3 regions of the Klebsiella sp. I138 genome follow, and region 3 is predicted to be linked to each of the others. Evidence: predicted binding sites of a transcription regulator. Region 3 holds the regulator's gene; each other region holds the start of a gene.
What was found. The regulator PurR, encoded in region 3, represses purine synthesis genes. The targets are predictions, from matches to a motif close to CANGCAAACGTTTGCNTG.
Positions count from the first base shown of each region.

Region 1: ACMYSK_RS19870 (nucleobase:cation symporter-2 family protein) is a predicted target of PurR. The motif match lies at 3,534-3,551, and genes of this name have one in related genera.
Region 2: tusA (sulfurtransferase TusA) is a predicted target of PurR. The motif match lies at 4,034-4,051, and genes of this name have one in related genera.

Region 1 is NZ_CP180447.1:4,252,630-4,258,765, reverse strand. It holds gene ACMYSK_RS19885 (MIP/aquaporin family protein) at 1-400, shown strand, start outside; gene glpK (glycerol kinase GlpK) at 422-1,933, shown strand; gene gltS (sodium/glutamate symporter) at 2,113-3,315, opposite strand; gene ACMYSK_RS19870 (nucleobase:cation symporter-2 family protein) at 3,603-4,994, shown strand; gene ACMYSK_RS19865 (AsmA family protein) at 5,144-6,136, shown strand, end outside.
Region 2 is NZ_CP180447.1:4,493,999-4,500,134, reverse strand. It holds gene ACMYSK_RS20970 (DUF1145 family protein) at 1-227, shown strand, start outside; gene ACMYSK_RS20965 (DUF2500 domain-containing protein) at 238-597, opposite strand; gene ACMYSK_RS20960 (lysoplasmalogenase) at 739-1,365, shown strand; gene zntA (Zn(II)/Cd(II)/Pb(II) translocating P-type ATPase ZntA) at 1,444-3,642, shown strand; gene tusA (sulfurtransferase TusA) at 3,730-3,975, opposite strand; gene ACMYSK_RS20945 (7-cyano-7-deazaguanine/7-aminomethyl-7-deazaguanine transporter) at 4,187-4,852, shown strand; gene ACMYSK_RS20940 (DcrB family lipoprotein) at 4,926-5,483, shown strand; gene ACMYSK_RS20935 (MFS transporter) at 5,484-6,136, opposite strand, start outside.
Region 3 is NZ_CP180447.1:1,089,035-1,095,170, forward strand. It holds gene punC (purine nucleoside transporter PunC) at 1-623, opposite strand, end outside; gene punR (DNA-binding transcriptional activator PunR) at 736-1,647, shown strand; gene purR (HTH-type transcriptional repressor PurR) at 1,666-2,691, opposite strand; gene ACMYSK_RS05040 (YnhF family membrane protein) at 2,987-3,076, shown strand; gene ACMYSK_RS05045 (MFS transporter) at 3,239-4,405, shown strand; gene sodB (superoxide dismutase [Fe]) at 4,445-5,026, opposite strand; gene ACMYSK_RS05055 (C40 family peptidase) at 5,335-6,136, opposite strand, start outside.

The DNA.
Region 1 (6,136 bases), 2.3 Mb from region 3:
CGCGGTAGAAATGGTGATTACCGCTATCCTGATGGGCGTCATCCTGGCGCTGACTGATGACGGCAACGGCATCCCGCGTGGCCCGCTGGCACCGCTGCTGATCGGCCTGCTGATCGCGGTTATCGGCGCATCCATGGGACCGCTGACCGGTTTTGCCATGAACCCGGCACGCGACCTTGGCCCAAAAACGTTCGCCTGGCTTGCCGGCTGGGGTGACATCGCCTTCACCGGCGGTAAAGATATTCCTTATTTCCTGGTGCCGCTGTGCGCACCGATAGTGGGTGCCGCGCTAGGCGCGTTCAGCTATCGCAAGCTGATTGGCCGCCATCTGCCCTGCGACACCTGCGTCGAGGACGAGAAAGAAAGCACCTCGACTACGCAACACAATGCTTCGCTGTAATCCGACTACGGGACTCATACTATGACCGACAAAAAATATATCGTTGCGCTCGACCAGGGCACCACCAGTTCCCGGGCCGTTGTGATGGATCACGATGCCAATATCGTCAGCGTTTCTCAGCGTGAATTTGAGCAAATTTATCCGCGGCCAGGCTGGGTCGAGCATGACCCGATGGAGATCTGGGCATCGCAAAGCTCTACCCTGGTTGAAGTGCTGGCGAAGGCCGACATTAACTCCGACGAGATAGCGGCAATCGGGATCACCAACCAGCGTGAAACTGCCATTGTTTGGGAGCGCGAAACCGGTAAACCGATTTATAACGCGATTGTCTGGCAATGCCGTCGTACCGCTGAAATTTGCGAACAGCTCAAGCGTGACGGTATGGAAGAGTACATCCGCAAGGCCACAGGACTGGTGGTTGACCCGTACTTCTCCGGTACCAAAGTAAAATGGATTCTGGACCACGTGGAAGGCTCCCGCGAGCGGGCAAAACGCGGCGAACTGCTGTTCGGGACCGTGGATACCTGGCTGGTGTGGAAAATGACGCAGGGTCGTGTTCACGTCACCGACTACACCAACGCCTCGCGAACTATGTTGTTCAACATCCACGAGCTGGACTGGGATGACAAAATGCTGGAAGCGCTGGATATTCCACGCGCGATGCTGCCGGAAGTCCGTAAATCTTCCGAGGTATACGGTCAGACGAACATCGGCGGTAAAGGCGGCACGCGTATTCCAATCGCCGGTATCGCCGGTGACCAGCAGGCGGCGCTGTTCGGTCAGCTGTGCGTCAAAGAGGGGATGGCCAAGAACACCTACGGCACCGGCTGCTTTATGCTGATGAATACCGGGGAAAAAGCGGTCACATCGACTCACGGTCTGCTTACCACTATCGGCTGTGGCCCACGTGGGGAAGTGAACTATGCGCTGGAAGGTGCGGTGTTCATGGCCGGCGCCTCCATTCAGTGGCTGCGTGATGAAATGAAGCTGATCAACGACGCGTTCGATTCCGAGTATTTCGCGACTAAAGTGAAAGACACCAATGGCGTGTACGTGGTTCCGGCGTTTACCGGCCTCGGTGCACCTTACTGGGATCCGTATGCTCGTGGCGCCATCTTCGGCCTGACGCGCGGCGTGAATGCCAACCATATTATTCGTGCCACGCTGGAGTCTATTGCCTATCAGACGCGCGATGTACTGGAAGCCATGCAGGCTGATTCAGGGATTCGTTTGCACGCGCTGCGTGTCGACGGAGGGGCCGTCGCCAACAACTTCCTGATGCAGTTCCAGTCCGATATCCTGGGCACCCGCGTTGAGCGCCCGGAAGTACGTGAAGTTACGGCGCTGGGAGCCGCTTATCTGGCAGGTCTGGCCGTAGGCTTCTGGCAGAATCTGGATGAGCTGCAGGAGAAAGCGGTCATTGAGCGTGAATTCCGTCCGGGTATCGAAACCACCGAGCGTAACTACCGCTACAGCGGCTGGAAAAAAGCGGTGAAACGCGCCCTGGCATGGGAAGAGCACGACGAGTCATAACCCGAAAATGCCCGGCGGCGCTGTACTGACCGGGCTACGGACCTTTACCAGGCAATCCCCTATGGATTTCGGGTCACAGGAAGGCGACAAGTGCGCGCATCCCCGGTCACATAGATAACTCTGTGACCGGGGTAAGCAAACGTAGTCAACGCACCTGTGGCCTGAAAGACGACGGGGATTTAGCCAAAGATCGGCAGCAGCAAATACAACTTAATCACCAGCGCATTCACAATATCGATAAAGAACGCGCCAACCATCGGCACCACCAGAAATGCCATATGGGACGGACCAAAACGGTCGGTGATCGCCTGCATATTGGCAATCGCCGTCGGCGTTGCGCCGAGACCAAAGCCACAGTGACCGGCAGCCAGCACGGCGGCATCATAGTTTTTACCCATCATGCGGTAGGTAACGAAAATCGAATACAGCGCCATCGCTACCGCCTGCACCGCGAGGATGGCAAGCATCGGCAGCGCCAGCGAAGCCAGCTCCCACAGTTTCAGGCTCATCAGCGCCATGGCGAGGAACAGCGACAAGCTGACGTTACCCAGTATCGATACCGCCCGGTCAAACACGCGATAGAAGCCCGCCAGCGCCAGACCGTTGCTGAGGATCACGCCGATAAACAGCACGCAGACAAAGGTCGGCAATTCCAGCACGGTTCCCATCAGCAGTTGCGCAACCACCCTCCCGAGCGTCAGACAGATTGCGATTAAGGCAATACTTTCGATCAGCACCAGCGAGGTGATCATCCGGCCCATCTCTGGCTTTTCAAACGCGGTAGGCGCCAGCTGGTCGTCCGGCGTTCCGTCCGGAGAAGAGGAGTGTTTAACCAGATAACGCGCTACCGGGCCGCCAATCAGCCCACCCAGCACCAGGCCGAAGGTGGCGCAGGCCATTGCCACTTCGGTGGCGTTGGCAAAACCGTAACGTTCTACAAACAGCTTACTCCACGCTGCGCCGGTACCATGGCCACCAGAGAGGGTGATCGAACCGGCCAGCAGGCCCATCAGCGGGTCCAGACCCAGCAGCTTTGCCATGCCAATGCCGAGGGCGTTTTGCAGCAGCAGCAGACCCACCACCACAATCAGAAACGTCCCCAGTACTTTACCGCCTGCCCGCAGGCTGGCCAGGTTAGCGTTAAGCCCGATCGTCGCAAAGAACGCCAGCATCAGCGGGTCTTTCAGGCTCATATCAAAATCGATTTCCCAACCCATGCTTTTTTTCAGCACCAGCAGCGCCAGTGCCACCAGCAGGCCACCCGCGACGGGTTCAGGGATAGTGTATTTCTTCAGGAAGGGGACTTTCTGGACGAGTTGTCTGCCTAGTAGCAGCACCAGTGTTGCGGCAACAAGCGTCGATAAGGTATCGAGGTGAAACATAAAAAAGAGCTCCTTATTTGCGCATGATTCATTCACACGCGACGGTATTCCCGGTGTCGATAGATTCTCGTCTTGAGAAATCGGAGCCAGATTTTAAGCAGAAGCGCCTGGCAAATAACAGGAAAAGATAGTTTGTTTTGATATTGATGCGATCAAGCATACAAAATGTTAATAAAATATCCGCGGTGGTTTTTTGTATAAAAATTTCCCGCCAAAGAGTGGCAAACGTTTGCTTTTGCACTACAGTCCGATAAAATTCCCGCTTTGCCACCTTGGGATTGTTTGTGATGTCCGTTAACACCGCCGAGTCAGAAGCCGCGCAACCGGTTGCGCATAAAACAACCAGCGAATTAATCTACCGCCTCGAAGACCGCCCGCCGCTGCCGCAAACCCTGTTCGCCGCTTTTCAGCACCTGCTGGCGATGTTTGTCGCGGTCATCACGCCGGCGTTGTTAATCTGTCAGGCGCTGGGCCTTCCGGCTCAGGACACACAGCACGTCATCAGTATGTCGCTGTTCGCTTCCGGTGTGGCATCCATCATTCAGATTAAAGCCTGGGGACCGGTCGGGTCCGGACTGCTGTCGATTCAGGGCACCAGCTTTAACTTCGTTGCCCCGCTGATTATGGGCGGCACCGCGCTGAAAACCGGCGGAGCCGATGTACCAACGATGATGGCCGCGCTGTTTGGCACGCTAATGCTGGCAAGCTGCACGGAAATGGTCATCTCTCGGGTCCTGCATCTGGCCCGGCGGGTCATTACGCCGCTGGTCTCCGGCGTGGTGGTAATGATTATCGGTCTGTCGCTGATTCAGGTCGGGCTGACCTCCATCGGCGGTGGCTACTCCGCTATGGCTGACCATACCTTCGGCGCGCCGAAAAACCTGCTGCTGGCGGGTATTGTTCTGGCGCTGATCATTATTCTTAACCGCCAGCGCAACCCTTACCTGCGCATCGCCTCCCTGGTTATTGCCATGGCGGCAGGCTATCTGGCGGCCTGGCTGCTCGATATGCTGCCAACCAACAGCGCACCGGTAAACGACAGCCTGATTATGGTGCCAACCCCGCTCTATTACGGTCTGGGCATCGACTGGAGCCTGCTGCTGCCGCTGATGCTGGTCTTTATGATTACTTCGCTGGAAACCATCGGCGATATCACCGCCACGTCCGACGTATCCGAACAGCCGGTCTCCGGCCCGCTGTATATGAAACGTCTGAAAGGTGGCGTACTGGCTAACGGCCTGAACTCCTTTGTCTCCGCCGTCTTTAATACCTTCCCGAACTCCTGCTTCGGCCAGAATAACGGCGTGATTCAGTTGACCGGCGTCGCCAGCCGCTACGTCGGCTTCGTGGTGGCACTGATGCTGATCGTACTGGGCCTGTTCCCGGCGGTCAGCGGCTTTGTCCAGCACATTCCGGAACCGGTGCTCGGCGGCGCAACGCTGGTGATGTTCGGCACCATTGCCGCGTCCGGCGTGCGTATCGTCTCTCGCGAACCACTGAACCGCCGCGCGATTCTGATTATCGCCCTGTCGCTGGCGGTTGGCCTCGGCGTCTCCCAGCAGCCGCTGATTCTGCAGTTTGCCCCTGACTGGCTGAAGAACCTGCTCTCCTCCGGTATTGCTGCCGGCGGGATTACGGCGATTGTTCTGAATTTGGTTTTCCCTCCAGAGAAGTCGTAATCTTCTTCGCCCCGGCAGCACTTTGTGCGCCGGGGCGGCACCAACACCTGAACCCGTCACGCTGTCATCTAAAAAAACAACTCCTGTCTTGAGGATTGCGCATAAATCGTGCATAACAGCCCTATGTGCACCTCTCAGGATGGAAGATCATGAAATTTCTTGGAAAGCTGGTCCTCTGGCTATCGATCGCCCTGCTGGTCGCCATCGTTGCTGCCTGGTTCCTGCTACAGACCCACTGGGGTTCACGCCAGGCCAGCGCCTGGCTGAGCGAGGGTACCGGCTGGCAGGTCTCCTTCGATGCGATGGATCACAGCTTCTCTTCACCTCTCCATCTACAGCTGCAAAATGTCACTTTCGGGCGCGACGGCAAACCGCCGACTCTGGTGGCTAAAACGGTGGATATTGGCTTCAGTACCCGCCAGTTCAGCGACCCGTTGCACGCCGACGAAATTGTCCTCAGCGACGGGACGTTGAATCTCTCGCCGTCTTCCGCGTCTTTACCTTTTGCCGCCGACCGTTTGCAGTTGCGCAATATGGCGTTTAACAGCCCGGAAACCGGCTGGGCGCTGAGCGCACAGCGCGTCGACGGAGGCGTCAGCCCCTGGGCACCGGAAGCGGGCAATGTACTGGGCAAAAAGGCCCAGATTCAGATGAGTGCGGGGTCGCTGACCCTGAACGGCGTTGACGCCAGTAATGTCTTGATTCAGGGCAGTCTCGATAATGGCGAAGTGACGTTATCCACGCTGGGCGCCGACATCGCGCGTGGTACGCTGACCGGTAACGCCAGACGCAACGCCGACGGCAGCTGGCTGGTGGATAATCTGCAGCTCAACGAAATTCGCCTGCAGAGCGATAAATCGCTGGCGGAATTCTTCACCCCGCTGACCAGCGTCCCTTCGCTGCAAATTGGCCGTCTCGATATGACCGATGCCCGTTTACAGGGGCCGGACTGGGCGGTGACGGATCTCGATCTTAGCCTGCGTAACCTGACCCTGAGCCACGGCGGATGGCAGAGCGATGACGGCACCCTGTCGATGAACGCCAGCGATTTTATTAACGGATCGCTGCATCTGCTTGATCCTATCGCCAATGCTGAATTCTCACCGCAGGGTATTGCGCTGCGCCAGTTCACCTCGCGCTGG
Region 2 (6,136 bases), 2.1 Mb from region 3:
TATTAAACCTGTTTCAGCCTTTTCCGAAGCCGCTGAACATCTTCGTTAACGTCGCGCTGATCTTTATGATCCTGATGCACGGCCTGCAGCTGACGCTGCTGAAGGCCACCCAGCCGAAAGATGCCCCGCCGCTGGGCCGCTTCGAGCAGGTTCGCATTTTTGTCTTCGGCGTGTTCGAACTGGTGGCCTGGCAGAAAAAGCTCAAGGCCACGCTACGTAAGAAGTAATCCTCCTGGCTCAAGGTTCTGGCGTAAACGCGACAAACCTTGAGCCTTGATAACTCAGCGTTCCCCGGTCACCGACGCTCAGCGCATGATATTGCGCCGCCTCAAGTCGAAAACTCACTTCCAGACCACCGCTTTGCGGCCTGAAGCTCGCGTCATAGCGCGTATCGCTCCCGGCAGGCGCCACGGTTTGCTGGCGCGACCGGCGATCGTTAATCACCTTTTCCCGCTTATTACTCACCACCACCCGCTTTTGTAGTACTGGCGCAGCGTCATTATCCATACTTTCCCGTCGCTGCTGGACATAGCGCACCGAGGCGGCCACCACAATGACGGCGACGACGAGAATAAAAAACAGCGGAACCTTGCTCATTGATCTAACCCATAAGAATTCTCAGGAATTAGCATACCGCGCCTTGATTAACATTGTCATCTGCCGCTCCGAACCACTACACTAGAATTCAGTACCGTCAATACATCAACCATTTAATAATAACAGATACAAGGACTTACTATGCTTTGGTCGTTTATTGCTGTCTGTTTCTCCGCGTGGCTTTATGTCGATGCATCCTATCGCGGCCCCACGTGGCAACGCTGGGTTTTTAAACCCGTCACGCTGATCCTGCTACTGCTGCTGGCCTGGCAGGCGCCGATGTTCAACGCCATCAGCTACCTGGTGCTCGCCGGGCTGTGCGCCTCGTTACTGGGTGATGCATTAACGCTGCTGCCGCGTCAGCGGGTGATGTATGCGGTGGGCGCCTTTTTCCTGTCGCACCTGCTGTACACAATCTGGTTTGCCAGCCAGATGACAATGTCGTTTTTCTGGCCGCTGCCGCTGGTGCTGCTGGTTATCGGCGCGCTGCTGTTGGCGGTTATCTGGAGTCGGCTGGAAGATCTGCGCATGCCGGTGTTCACCTTCATTGGTATGACGCTGGTGATGGTCTGGCTGGCCGGTGAGCTATGGTTCTTCCGTCCGACAGATACCGCGCTTTCAGGCTTCGCCGGCGCAACATTCCTGCTCCTGAGCAATATCGTCTGGCTGATCAGCCACTATCGCCGTCGTTTTCGCGCCGATAATGCCATCGCCGCCGCCTTCTACTTTGCCGGCCACTTCCTGATCGTCCGCGCACTGTACCTCTAATTTAGCGCTTGACTCTGGAGTCGACTCCAGAGTGTATCCTTTGGGTAATGAGAAAATTATCATTGCCCGGAGGGTCCCATGTCGACGCCAGAAGCTCAGGATAAAAAAGTCCCGCAGTTCTCGTCATTCAAATTAAAGCCGGTTGCCGCCGAGGCTGACAGCTGCTGCACAGAATCAGGCTGTACCGCCAATGCCACTCCCGACAGCGACGCACTCAACGAGGCGCGCTACAGCTGGCTGGTCGAAGGTATGGACTGCGCTGCCTGCGCCCGTAAGGTCGAAAATGCGGTGCGTCAGGTTCCGGGCGTCGGCCAGGTGCAGGTTCTGTTTGCTACCGAAAAACTGCTGGTCAATGCCGATACCGATATCCGCTCAGCCGTAGAAAGCGCAGTGCGTGCCGTGGGCTACACGCTGCGCGATGAAAGCACCCCGCCGCCGGAAACCTCTCGCCTGCGCGAGAACCTGCCACTGATAACGCTGTTGCTGCTGATGGCGCTGAGCTGGGGTCTGGAACAATTTAATCACCCCTTCGGCGAGCTGGCGTTTATTGCCACCACGCTGGTAGGCCTGTGGCCCGTCGCCCGCCAGGCAGTACGCCTGATCCGCAGCGGCAGCTGGTTCGCTATTGAAACACTGATGAGCGTCGCCGCCATCGGGGCGCTGTTTATCGGCGCAACGGCCGAAGCCGCAATGGTGCTGCTGCTGTTCATGATTGGCGAGCGTCTTGAGGGCTGGGCCGCCAGCCGTGCCCGTCAGGGCGTGAGCGCCCTGATGGCGTTAAAACCCGATACCGCCACTCGCCTGCGTGACGGCGTGCGGGAAACCGTCGCCCAGCGCGATCTCCGCCCCGGCGACGTCATTGAAGTCGCGGCAGGCGGTCGTTTACCCGCAGATGGTCAGTTGAACACGCCGTTCGCCAGCTTCGACGAGAGCGCCTTAACCGGCGAATCCGTGCCGGTCGAACGCCATTCCGGCGAGCGCGTGGCGGCAGGGGCTACCAGCGTCGACCGCCTGGTTCAGCTAACGGTGATTTCAGAGCCGGGTGACAGCGCCATTGACCGCATTCTGAAGCTGATTGAAGAGGCAGAGGAACGCCGGGCACCAATTGAACGCTTTATCGATCGCTTCAGCCGGGTCTATACGCCGGCCATTATGGCCATCGCCCTGCTGGTCGCTATCGTACCGCCGCTGTTTTTTGCCGCCACGTGGCTGCCGTGGATCTACAAGGGTCTGACGCTGCTGCTGATCGGTTGCCCCTGTGCGCTGGTTATTTCCACTCCGGCGGCCATTACGTCCGGGCTGGCAGTGGCGGCCCGTCGCGGTGCCCTGATTAAAGGGGGGGCAGCGCTTGAGCAACTGGGCCGCGTACGCCAGGTGGCCTTTGACAAGACCGGGACGTTGACCGTCGGCCAACCGCGCGTCACCGCCGCAATCCCGCTGAATGACGAAGATGAAAATAACCTGCTGGCACTGGCCGCGGCGGTAGAACAAGGCTCCAGCCACCCGCTGGCGCAGGCTATCGTGCGCGAAGCTCAGCAACGCCAGCTGGTGATTCCGTCCGCCCGCGACCAGCGTGCGCTGGCAGGTTCCGGTATTGAAGCCGAAGTCGACGGCCGTCGCGTCTTGATTTGCGCGGCGGGTAACGGTGCGGCTCCCCGGCATGAGGCGCAGATTCAACAGCTTGAAAGCGCCGGTCAGACGGTGGTACTGGTGCTGCGCGAGCAGTCTCTGCTCGGCATTCTGGCACTGCAGGATACGCTGCGCGATGACGCCCGCCAGGCGGTCGATGACCTGCATCGTCTGGGAGTGCAAGGGGTGATCCTCACCGGCGATAATCCGCGTGCAGCGGCCGCCATTGCCGGAGAGCTGGGGCTGGAATTCCGTGCCGGGCTGCTGCCAGCCGATAAAGTGGAAGCGGTTACGGCGCTCAACGCCGCTGCACCGCTGGCCATGGTCGGGGACGGGATTAATGACGCACCGGCGATGAAGGCCGCCACCATCGGCATTGCGATGGGCAGCGGAACCGACGTGGCGCTGGAAACCGCCGATGCCGCCCTGACGCATAATCGCTTAACTGGTCTGGCGCAGATGATCTCTCTGGCCCGAGCCACCCACGCCAACATCCGCCAGAACATCGCGATTGCGCTTGGGCTGAAGGGCATTTTCCTTATCACCACGCTGCTCGGACTGACCGGGCTGTGGCTGGCCGTGCTGGCCGATACGGGGGCGACGGTGCTGGTGACCGCAAACGCCCTGCGACTGTTACGTAAGAAATAAGCGGAGAGACCCCGGTGGCGCGTTGCCTACCGGGGCTACGGGAGCCAGAGATCTTTGTCCTTGGCAGCGCGGTACGCAAACCCGTGCTTAATGGCTTTTGCGAATCAGATAACGGTAGGGCAGCGCCTCGGTTTCCTGCGCAACCAGCTCATGTTCCATAAAGCGGCAAAAGCCCGGAATATCGCGAGTTGTAGCCGGATCGTCGGCGATAATCAGCAGCGTCTCGCCCACCGGCATCGTACGTACGGTCTTACGCACCATCATCACTGGCTCCGGGCAACGCAGGCCCTGAGCATCCAGAGTGTGGTCAGGACTGGAGAAAAGTTCGGTCATTTTCATCTCACATCAACAAAACGGCCCTAGTTTACCCCCACTTTTCCGCTACGCAAGCCAGGTTAACGTTTGCGCGAAAAACAACCGTTGCATTACCTGCTCAACGCAGTATCATTCTGCCGCTTCACGCTGGTACACGCACGCTGGCAAGCCACCGCGCGAGTATTGATTTATTGGGTTCCCTCACCCCAATCACTAAAAAGGTCACAATATGAGTCCATTTACGACGTCACAGCGTCAAAAAGCGCTGGTCTGGCTTTCTCTTTTCCATTTGCTGGTTATCACCTCCAGTAACTATCTGGTGCAGCTCCCGATCTCCATTTTTGGTTTTCATACCACCTGGGGTGCATTCAGCTTTCCGTTTATCTTCCTGGCAACCGATCTGACGGTGCGAATTTTCGGCGCTCCGCTGGCGCGACGCATTATCCTTGCGGTGATGGTCCCTGCGCTGCTGATCTCCTATGGCGTTTCGTCCCTGTTCTATATGGGCGAGTGGCAAGGTTTTGCTGCGCTGACCCACTTTAACCTGTTCGTCGCTCGTATCGCTGCCGCCAGCTTTATGGCCTACGCGCTGGGCCAGATCCTCGATGTCCACGTCTTTAACCGCCTGCGGCAGAACCGTCGCTGGTGGCTGGCGCCAACCGCCTCTACCCTGTTCGGCAACGTCAGCGATACCCTGGCCTTTTTCTTCATTGCGTTCTGGCGCAGCCCGGACCCGTTTATGGCGGCAAACTGGGGAGAAATCGCGATTGTCGACTACAGCTTCAAGGTACTGATTAGCATTGCTTTCTTCCTGCCGATGTATGGCATGCTGTTGAATATGCTGATGAAAAAACTGGCAGATAAATCTGATTTATCAGCATTGCAGCCAGGTTAAGAGTACTCGCAGGCTGATGTGATAAGATACGCGGATGAGCCGTTAATGGCCGTTTATCGAAAGGAAGATGTCAATGCGCAATTTGGTTAAATATGTCGGTATTGGCCTGCTGGTTATGGGGCTTGCGGCCTGTGATAACAGCGATTCAAAAGCGCCAACCGAAGGGGCAGCAGCAGAAAGCAACGCCAGTGGGCAAAATATCAGCCTGCTGGATGGGAAGCTGAGTTTCTCCCTGCCAGCAGGAATGACCGACCAGAGCGGCAAGCTGGGAACCCAGGCCAACAACATGCACGTCTATTCTGACGTCACCGGGCAGAAAGCAGTGATCGTGATTGTCGGCGACACCACCAGTGAAGAATTAAGCGTGCTGGCTCAGCGCCTGGAAGATCAGCAGCGCAGCCGCGATCCGCAGCTGCAGGTTGTCACTAATAAATCAATTGAGATCAAAGGTCACACGCTGCAACAGCTGGACAGCATCATCTCCGCCAAGGGGCAGACCGCCTGGTCTTCCGTTATCCTCGGCAAGGTTGACGATAAGCTGCTGACCCTGCAGATCACGCTGCCGGCAGACAACCAGCAGCAGGCGCAAAGCGCGGCTGAAAACATCATCAACACCCTCGTCATCCAGTAACTACTGGCCCGACGCCGCGGCCTCCGGAGCAACAACCGGGGGCCGTTTTTTTAACCGCCAGCTTAGCAACAGCGCCACCGCAACCAGCCCCGCCGCCGCCAGATAAATCGTAGAAATCCCGGCCCATGCCATCAGCAGCCCGGCAAGCGGACCGGTAATCCCTAAAGACAGATCCATAAATACCGTATAGGTCGCCAGCGCCGAACCCTGATTCTGCTGCGGCACCGCCTTCACCGCGACCACCCCCAGCGCAGGGAAGACCAGTGAAAAACCGGCACCGGCAAAGAAGGTCCCGATTTTCGCCATCAGCGAGCTATCAGCCAGCCCCACCAGCAAGAGCCCGGCAATCTCAACGCTAAAGCACAGCATCGCGACGTTGAGTCCCCCCAGACGATTAATCCCGTTGGGGAACAACAGACGCGTGCCAACAAACGCGCAGCTAAACAGCGTCAGCGCAAACGCCGCGCCGTCCCAGCCTTTCGCGTCGTAAAACAGGGTAATAAACGTCGCGATCGTACCAAACCCGGCAGAAGCCAGCGCCAGAGCCATTCCATACGGCCAGACCCGGCCAAGCACGGCGCGAAATGACATCGCCTTGCCCTTTGTTGCCCTGACCGCCGCCCTCGGCAGCGCGCACAGGATAGCTATCAGTG
Region 3 (6,136 bases):
CCGCTGTATTCGCGCGAGCGCAGCAGCGTCATAAACGTCAGTTTTTTCTCGCTGCCTCCCGTCGGCTTGATGACCGGCTTCAGACGCAGGGCGGGCACCATCAGTAGCAGGGTGATGGCGAAAAGAGTGGCAAAGATGGCCTGCCATTCCAGATGCGCGAGCAGCCAGCTGCCGAGCAAGGGTGCGAGGGCCGGCGATAAGCCAACCAGCGGCATGATGGTGGCGAAAATGCGGTTAGTGCGCTGGGCGGGATAATAGTCCGTAACCATCGCCTGCCAGGTGACCGCCGCCGCGCAGACGCCGATTGCCTGAATAAAGCGAAGTACCAGCATCAGCGTAGCATCGCGAACCCACAGCATGCCCAGGCAGCTGATAGCGAAAATTGTCAGTCCGATCAGCAGAACCGGTTTGCGGCCGTAGCGGTCTGAAAGCGGGCCCCAGAACAGCTGCCCGATGGCGAAGCCGGCGAGGAACAGGCTCAGGCTGGCGCTGACCGATGCCGCAGAGGTATTGAGATCTTGCTGAATGGCCGAAAAGGCCGGCAGATACATGTCGGTAGCCAGGAAACCCAGCACGCTGAGTCCCGCCAGCCAAACTAAAAATCCTTTCCCGGGTTGTTGCATAACGTTCTCTTTCTTCTGATGCAGGTATGATGCCGCAGAGTGTAGGGAGTGCATTCTGGCTTGTGAAACGCTAATATTTGCTACATGCATTCAAAATTTTTGCAGGCAGAATATGTGGTCCGAATACTCACTGGAAGTTGTTGATGCTGTGGCCCGCAACGGGAGCTTTAGCGCGGCGGCACAGGAACTACACCGCGTACCCTCAGCGGTCAGTTATACCGTACGTCAACTGGAGGAGTGGCTGGCGGTGCCGCTGTTTGAACGTCGCCATCGCGACGTCGAATTAACGCCGGCCGGGGTCTGGTTTTTACAGGAAGGGCGCTCTGTTATCAAAAAAATGCAGATCACCCGTCAGCAGTGTCAGCAGATAGCCAACGGCTGGCGCGGCCAGCTGTCGATAGCCGTCGATGACATTGTTAAGTCAGCACGGATGCGGCAAATGATTGTCGATTTCTATCGCCATTTTCCGGATGTCGAACTGATTGTGTTTCAGGAAGTGTTCAACGGCGTCTGGGATGCGCTGGCCGACGGTCGCGTGGAGCTGGCCATCGGCGCAACCCGTTCGATTCCAGTGGGTGGGCGCTACGCCTTCCGCGATATGGGCATGCTGAGCTGGCATTGCGTGGTAGCGAGCCATCATCCGCTGGCGCAGATGACGGGGCCGCTCAGCGATGACGTGTTGCGCAACTGGCCGTCGCTGGTGCGAGAAGACACCTCCCGATCGTTACCAAAACGCACGACCTGGCTACTGGACAACCAGAAAAGGGTGGTGGTACCGGACTGGGAATCATCGGCGACCTGTCTGTCGGCGGGACTGTGCGTGGGAATGGTGCCGACCCATTTTGCTCGCCCATGGATCGATTGCGGCGAATGGACGGCGCTTGAGCTGGAGAACCCGTTCCCGGATGCCGCGTGCTGTCTGACCTGGCAGCAGAGCGACACGTCTCCGGCGCTGTCATGGCTGCTGGATTATCTGGGCGACAGTGAAACGTTAAACCGGGAGTGGCTGCGGGCGCCGGAGTGACCGGCGCCGTAGGGACATTTAGCGGCGGTAGTCGACGAACGGGCCGTCGACGACGGAGCGACGCTCGACCAGACGAGGGTGGACTTCGATAGACTGCGACTCTTCGCGCTTGTTAACGATACGATCCAACAACATGTTGAAGGCTGCTTCGCCGAGAGAATCTTTCGGCTGGTGAATGGTGGTCAACGCCGGGCTGAAATAGCGGGCGTTGCGCACGTTATCATAGCCGATCAGGGAAATGTCCTGCGGAACGCGCAGGCCCATCTCGTCTGCGGCGCAGATTGCACCCATCGCCATAATATCGCCGCCGCAGAAGACCGCCGTCGGGCGATGCTGCTGACTGAGGATCTGCTGCATTGCGCGATAGCCAGATTCTGGTTCGAAGTCCCCCTGAACAATCCAGTTTTCCGGCACGACGATCTGCGCTTCTTCCATGGCCTGCATAAAGCCCGCCAGGCGCCCGGCGCCGGTATTGCGTTCCAGCGGGCCTGGGATCACGCCGATCTCGCGGTGGCCGCGTTCGACCAGGTAACGGCCGGCCATATAGCCGCCTTCAAAGGCGTTATCGATGACTGAATCGGTAAAGTCAGCTTTTGCTTCACCCCAGTCCATCACCACCATGGGAATATGGCGATACTCTTCCAGCATGCTGAGAACCGATTCCGGGTATTCGGAACACATGACCAGCAGACCATCAACGCGCTTTTGCGCCATCATCGACAGGTAGGCCTGCTGCTTTTCGAGATCGTTCCACGCATTGCCCAGAATCAGGGTATAGCCTTTCTGGAAACAGCTCTTTTCTACGGCTTCAATAATCTCAGCGAAATAGGCCGCTTCGCTGCTGGTGGCCAGCAGGCCAATCGATTTGGTGTGATTAACCTTCAGGCTTCGCGCCACGGCACTTGGGGAATAGTGCAGTTCTTTGATAGCCGCCCAAACCGCGTTGCGGGTTTCTTCAGCAACGAAGCGGGTTTTGTTAATTACATGTGAAACTGTTGTAGTGGAAACGTTTGCGCGCTTCGCTACATCTTTAATTGTTGCCATTACTTCTCACTCCAGACCTTGACCTGATCGTCTGATTATCGATACGTAAACGTTTGCCTATACACACCCTGAATACAATGTTCAACATTGCATCACGTCGGGAAAACGACACAGAACGACAGGAAGGGGTCAATGGCCGATACGCTTTCAAATTAGCGTGGGATTTTGTCCGATCTTGCGGCAAAGGGGAAGAGCAAAAATGTGCATCACCCTAAATCTCAGAAGATTTTTACGCTATATTGTGTAAAAATGAGCAAGCTCACTTTTCGTGTGGGGATAACTGGGGGGAAAATTGATGGATACAGATTTAAAGTTTTCGCTGACAACAACGATTATTGTCCTGGGTCTTATTGTTGCCGCCGGGCTGACAGCGGTACTGCACTGATTTTGTCGGGGGAGAGGCCTCTTTCCCCCAATATTCCCCATTATTATCAATTTCGCAAAAATCTTTTGTCATTTCGTTTACTTCTGTTTTTTTGTGATTGATGTCATGCTTTTGACTTCTGATGAGATACCGTCGCTGATGACGGTCTGCTGGAGTCATTGAATGAAAATCAACTTTCCCTTGTTAGCGCTGGCGATAGGCGCGTTTGGTATTGGCACAACGGAGTTTTCCCCGATGGGACTGCTGCCGGTGATTGCCAGGGGCGTCGACGTCTCTATTCCTGCGGCGGGGATGCTGATCAGCGCTTATGCGATTGGCGTGATGGTCGGAGCGCCGTTAATGACGTTGCTGCTCTCTCATCGCGCGCGCAGAAATGCGCTGATATTTCTGATGGCGATATTCACCCTGGGTAACGTCCTCTCTTCAATGGCGCCGGATTACACCACGCTGCTGCTCTCACGTATTATCACCAGCCTGAATCACGGCGCTTTCTTTGGCCTTGGTTCGGTGGTGGCGGCGAGCGTGGTGCCGAAACATAAGCAGGCCAGTGCGGTGGCGACCATGTTTATGGGATTGACCATCGCCAACATTGGCGGCGTTCCGGCGGCAACCTGGCTGGGCGAAACAATCGGCTGGCGAATGTCATTCCTGGCGACTGCGGGGCTGGGGCTGGTGGCGATGGTCAGCCTGTGGTTCTCGTTGCCTGAAGGTAGCGCCGGCGATCGGCCGAATGTTAAGCAGGAGCTCTCCGTGCTGCTCCGCCCGCAGGTGCTATCTGCGCTGCTGACCACCGTGCTCGGCGCGGGGGCCATGTTTACGCTCTATACCTATATTTCACCGGTGCTGCACACCATTACGCATGCTTCACCGCTGTTCGTCACCGCGATGCTGGTGTTGATCGGCGTCGGCTTCTCCCTGGGGAACTACCTGGGCGGTAAATTTGCCGACCGCTCCGTCTCCGGGACGCTAAAGGGTTTTCTATTGCTGCTGATGGTAATTATGCTGGCCATTCCGCTGCTCGCTCAGACGCCGTTGGGGGCCGCTATCAGTATGGTGGTCTGGGGTGCGGCAACCTTCGCCGTGGTTCCGCCGCTGCAAATGCGGGTAATGAGAGTGGCTCATGAAGCGCCGGGACTGTCATCTTCGGTGAACATCGGGGCGTTTAACCTGGGGAATGCGCTGGGTGCGGCAGCCGGTGGCGCGGTAATTTCCGGCGGGCTGGGCTATGCCTTCGTACCGGTGATGGGGGCGATTATTGCTGGTCTGGCTCTGCTGCTGGTGCTGTTTGGCGGCCGTTCGCAACCGGAAGAGGCGTTTGCCGGGCAGTAGATTTATTCGCAGAAGGGTTGCCCCTTCTGCGTAAACGTTTTATGCCGCCAGATTGGCTGCGACAAACGTCCAGTTTACCAGCGCCCAGAAGTGCGCCAGATACTCAGGGCGAGCGTTACGGTAGTCAATGTAATAGGCATGTTCCCAGACATCCACGGTCAGCAGCGGTTTGGCGTCGCCGGTCAACGGCGTGCCAGCGTTGCTGGTGGAGACAATGCTCAGGCTGCCATCGGCATTTTTAACCAGCCATGTCCAGCCTGCGCCAAAGTTCTTCGCTGCCGCATCGGTAAACTTCGCTTTAAAATCTGCAAAGCTGCCGAAAGACTGGTTGATGGCAGCTGCCAGCTCGCCTTCCGGCTCGCCGCCCGCATTGGGTGCGAGGCAGTTCCAGTAAAACGTGTGGTTCCAGACCTGAGCTGCGTTGTTAAAGATGCCACCTTCGGAAGAGCGGACGATCGCTTCTAAAGACTGACCTTCAAACGGAGTGCCTTTGATCAGGTTGTTGAGGTTGGTGACGTAGGCCTGATGATGCTTGCCGTAGTGGTATTCCAGGGTTTCTGCGGAAATGTGCGGCGCCAGGGCGTCTTTTGCATACGGTAATGCAGGTAATTCAAACGACATTGTTACTCTCCTTATAACTTCTTGTTTTTTAGCTCACATTCAAAGGATGTTTCACCATCCAGAACTGCCTGTACTGTCTATCGCCGGGACGAGTGCGACAGGCTTTTATTGTGATCAGAATGCTAACACTTGCCGAACGGAGTTAAAAGCCTTGCAATGATAAAGGGTATATTTAACAACCGTGATCGGCGCAGCCTACACCCGGAAGGGGGAAAAAATGTCAGGTAAGAGGAGGGGAGTCTGTTCTGCGTGACCGGCGTGCGAATTCCGTGCCACAGATAACCTACCGCAGGTGCGGCAGGTGAGAGTTAGCGGATAGTTTTCGGGGTCATCACGCGGCGGGCGCCAACATAGTGGCGAATCCAGTAATCTTCGCTTAATGAGGTTATCTGGATATCACGGCCGGTACGCGGCGACTGAATAAATTTACCGTTGCCAACATAGACGCCAACGTGGTCGGCGGTGCCGCGCCCACGGGTACGGAAGAACACAAGATCGCCGCTTTGCAGCTCCCCGCGATCGACCGGACGGGCGTCGCGCAGGTGGTACATCTCATTCGCGGTACGCGGAATGCGGATTTTGACCAGATCCTTATAGGCGTAATAAACCAGTCCACTACAGTCGAAACCGGTACGCGGTGAGGTCCCGCCCCAGCGATACGGTTTGCCAATCTGATCCATCAGCTTAGACATGGCGGTGCTTTGCGCTCTCTGTACGCGGGCTTTGTGCGCATCTGCCAGCGTTAGCGGCTGTTCTTCCACGACCTGCTTACAGCGCTTTTTATAGCCTTTGCGCACGACACATTTGCTCTGCACGCTGGCCATAACCGGTGCCGGCTCGGCGCTCGGCGTGAGCGGTTTTGCACACTGTTTTTTATACCCTTTACGCAGGACACATTTTTTAGTGCCGGCGGCCTGACGGTTCAGCGCCGTTTGGCTGGATGCGGTGGTGCGGGTTGGGTGTCTGGTGCGGGTAGCCGTCGAGGCTTTCTTGCTGGAGGTTTTGGTCGTGGACTTTGTTTTCTGGTTGGTGGCTTTTTTCTTACGTTCTGTAGTGCCCTTCGCCGAATGCGCTTTTGGCGTGGCGGAGGTGTGCGTATGCCCTGAAGCA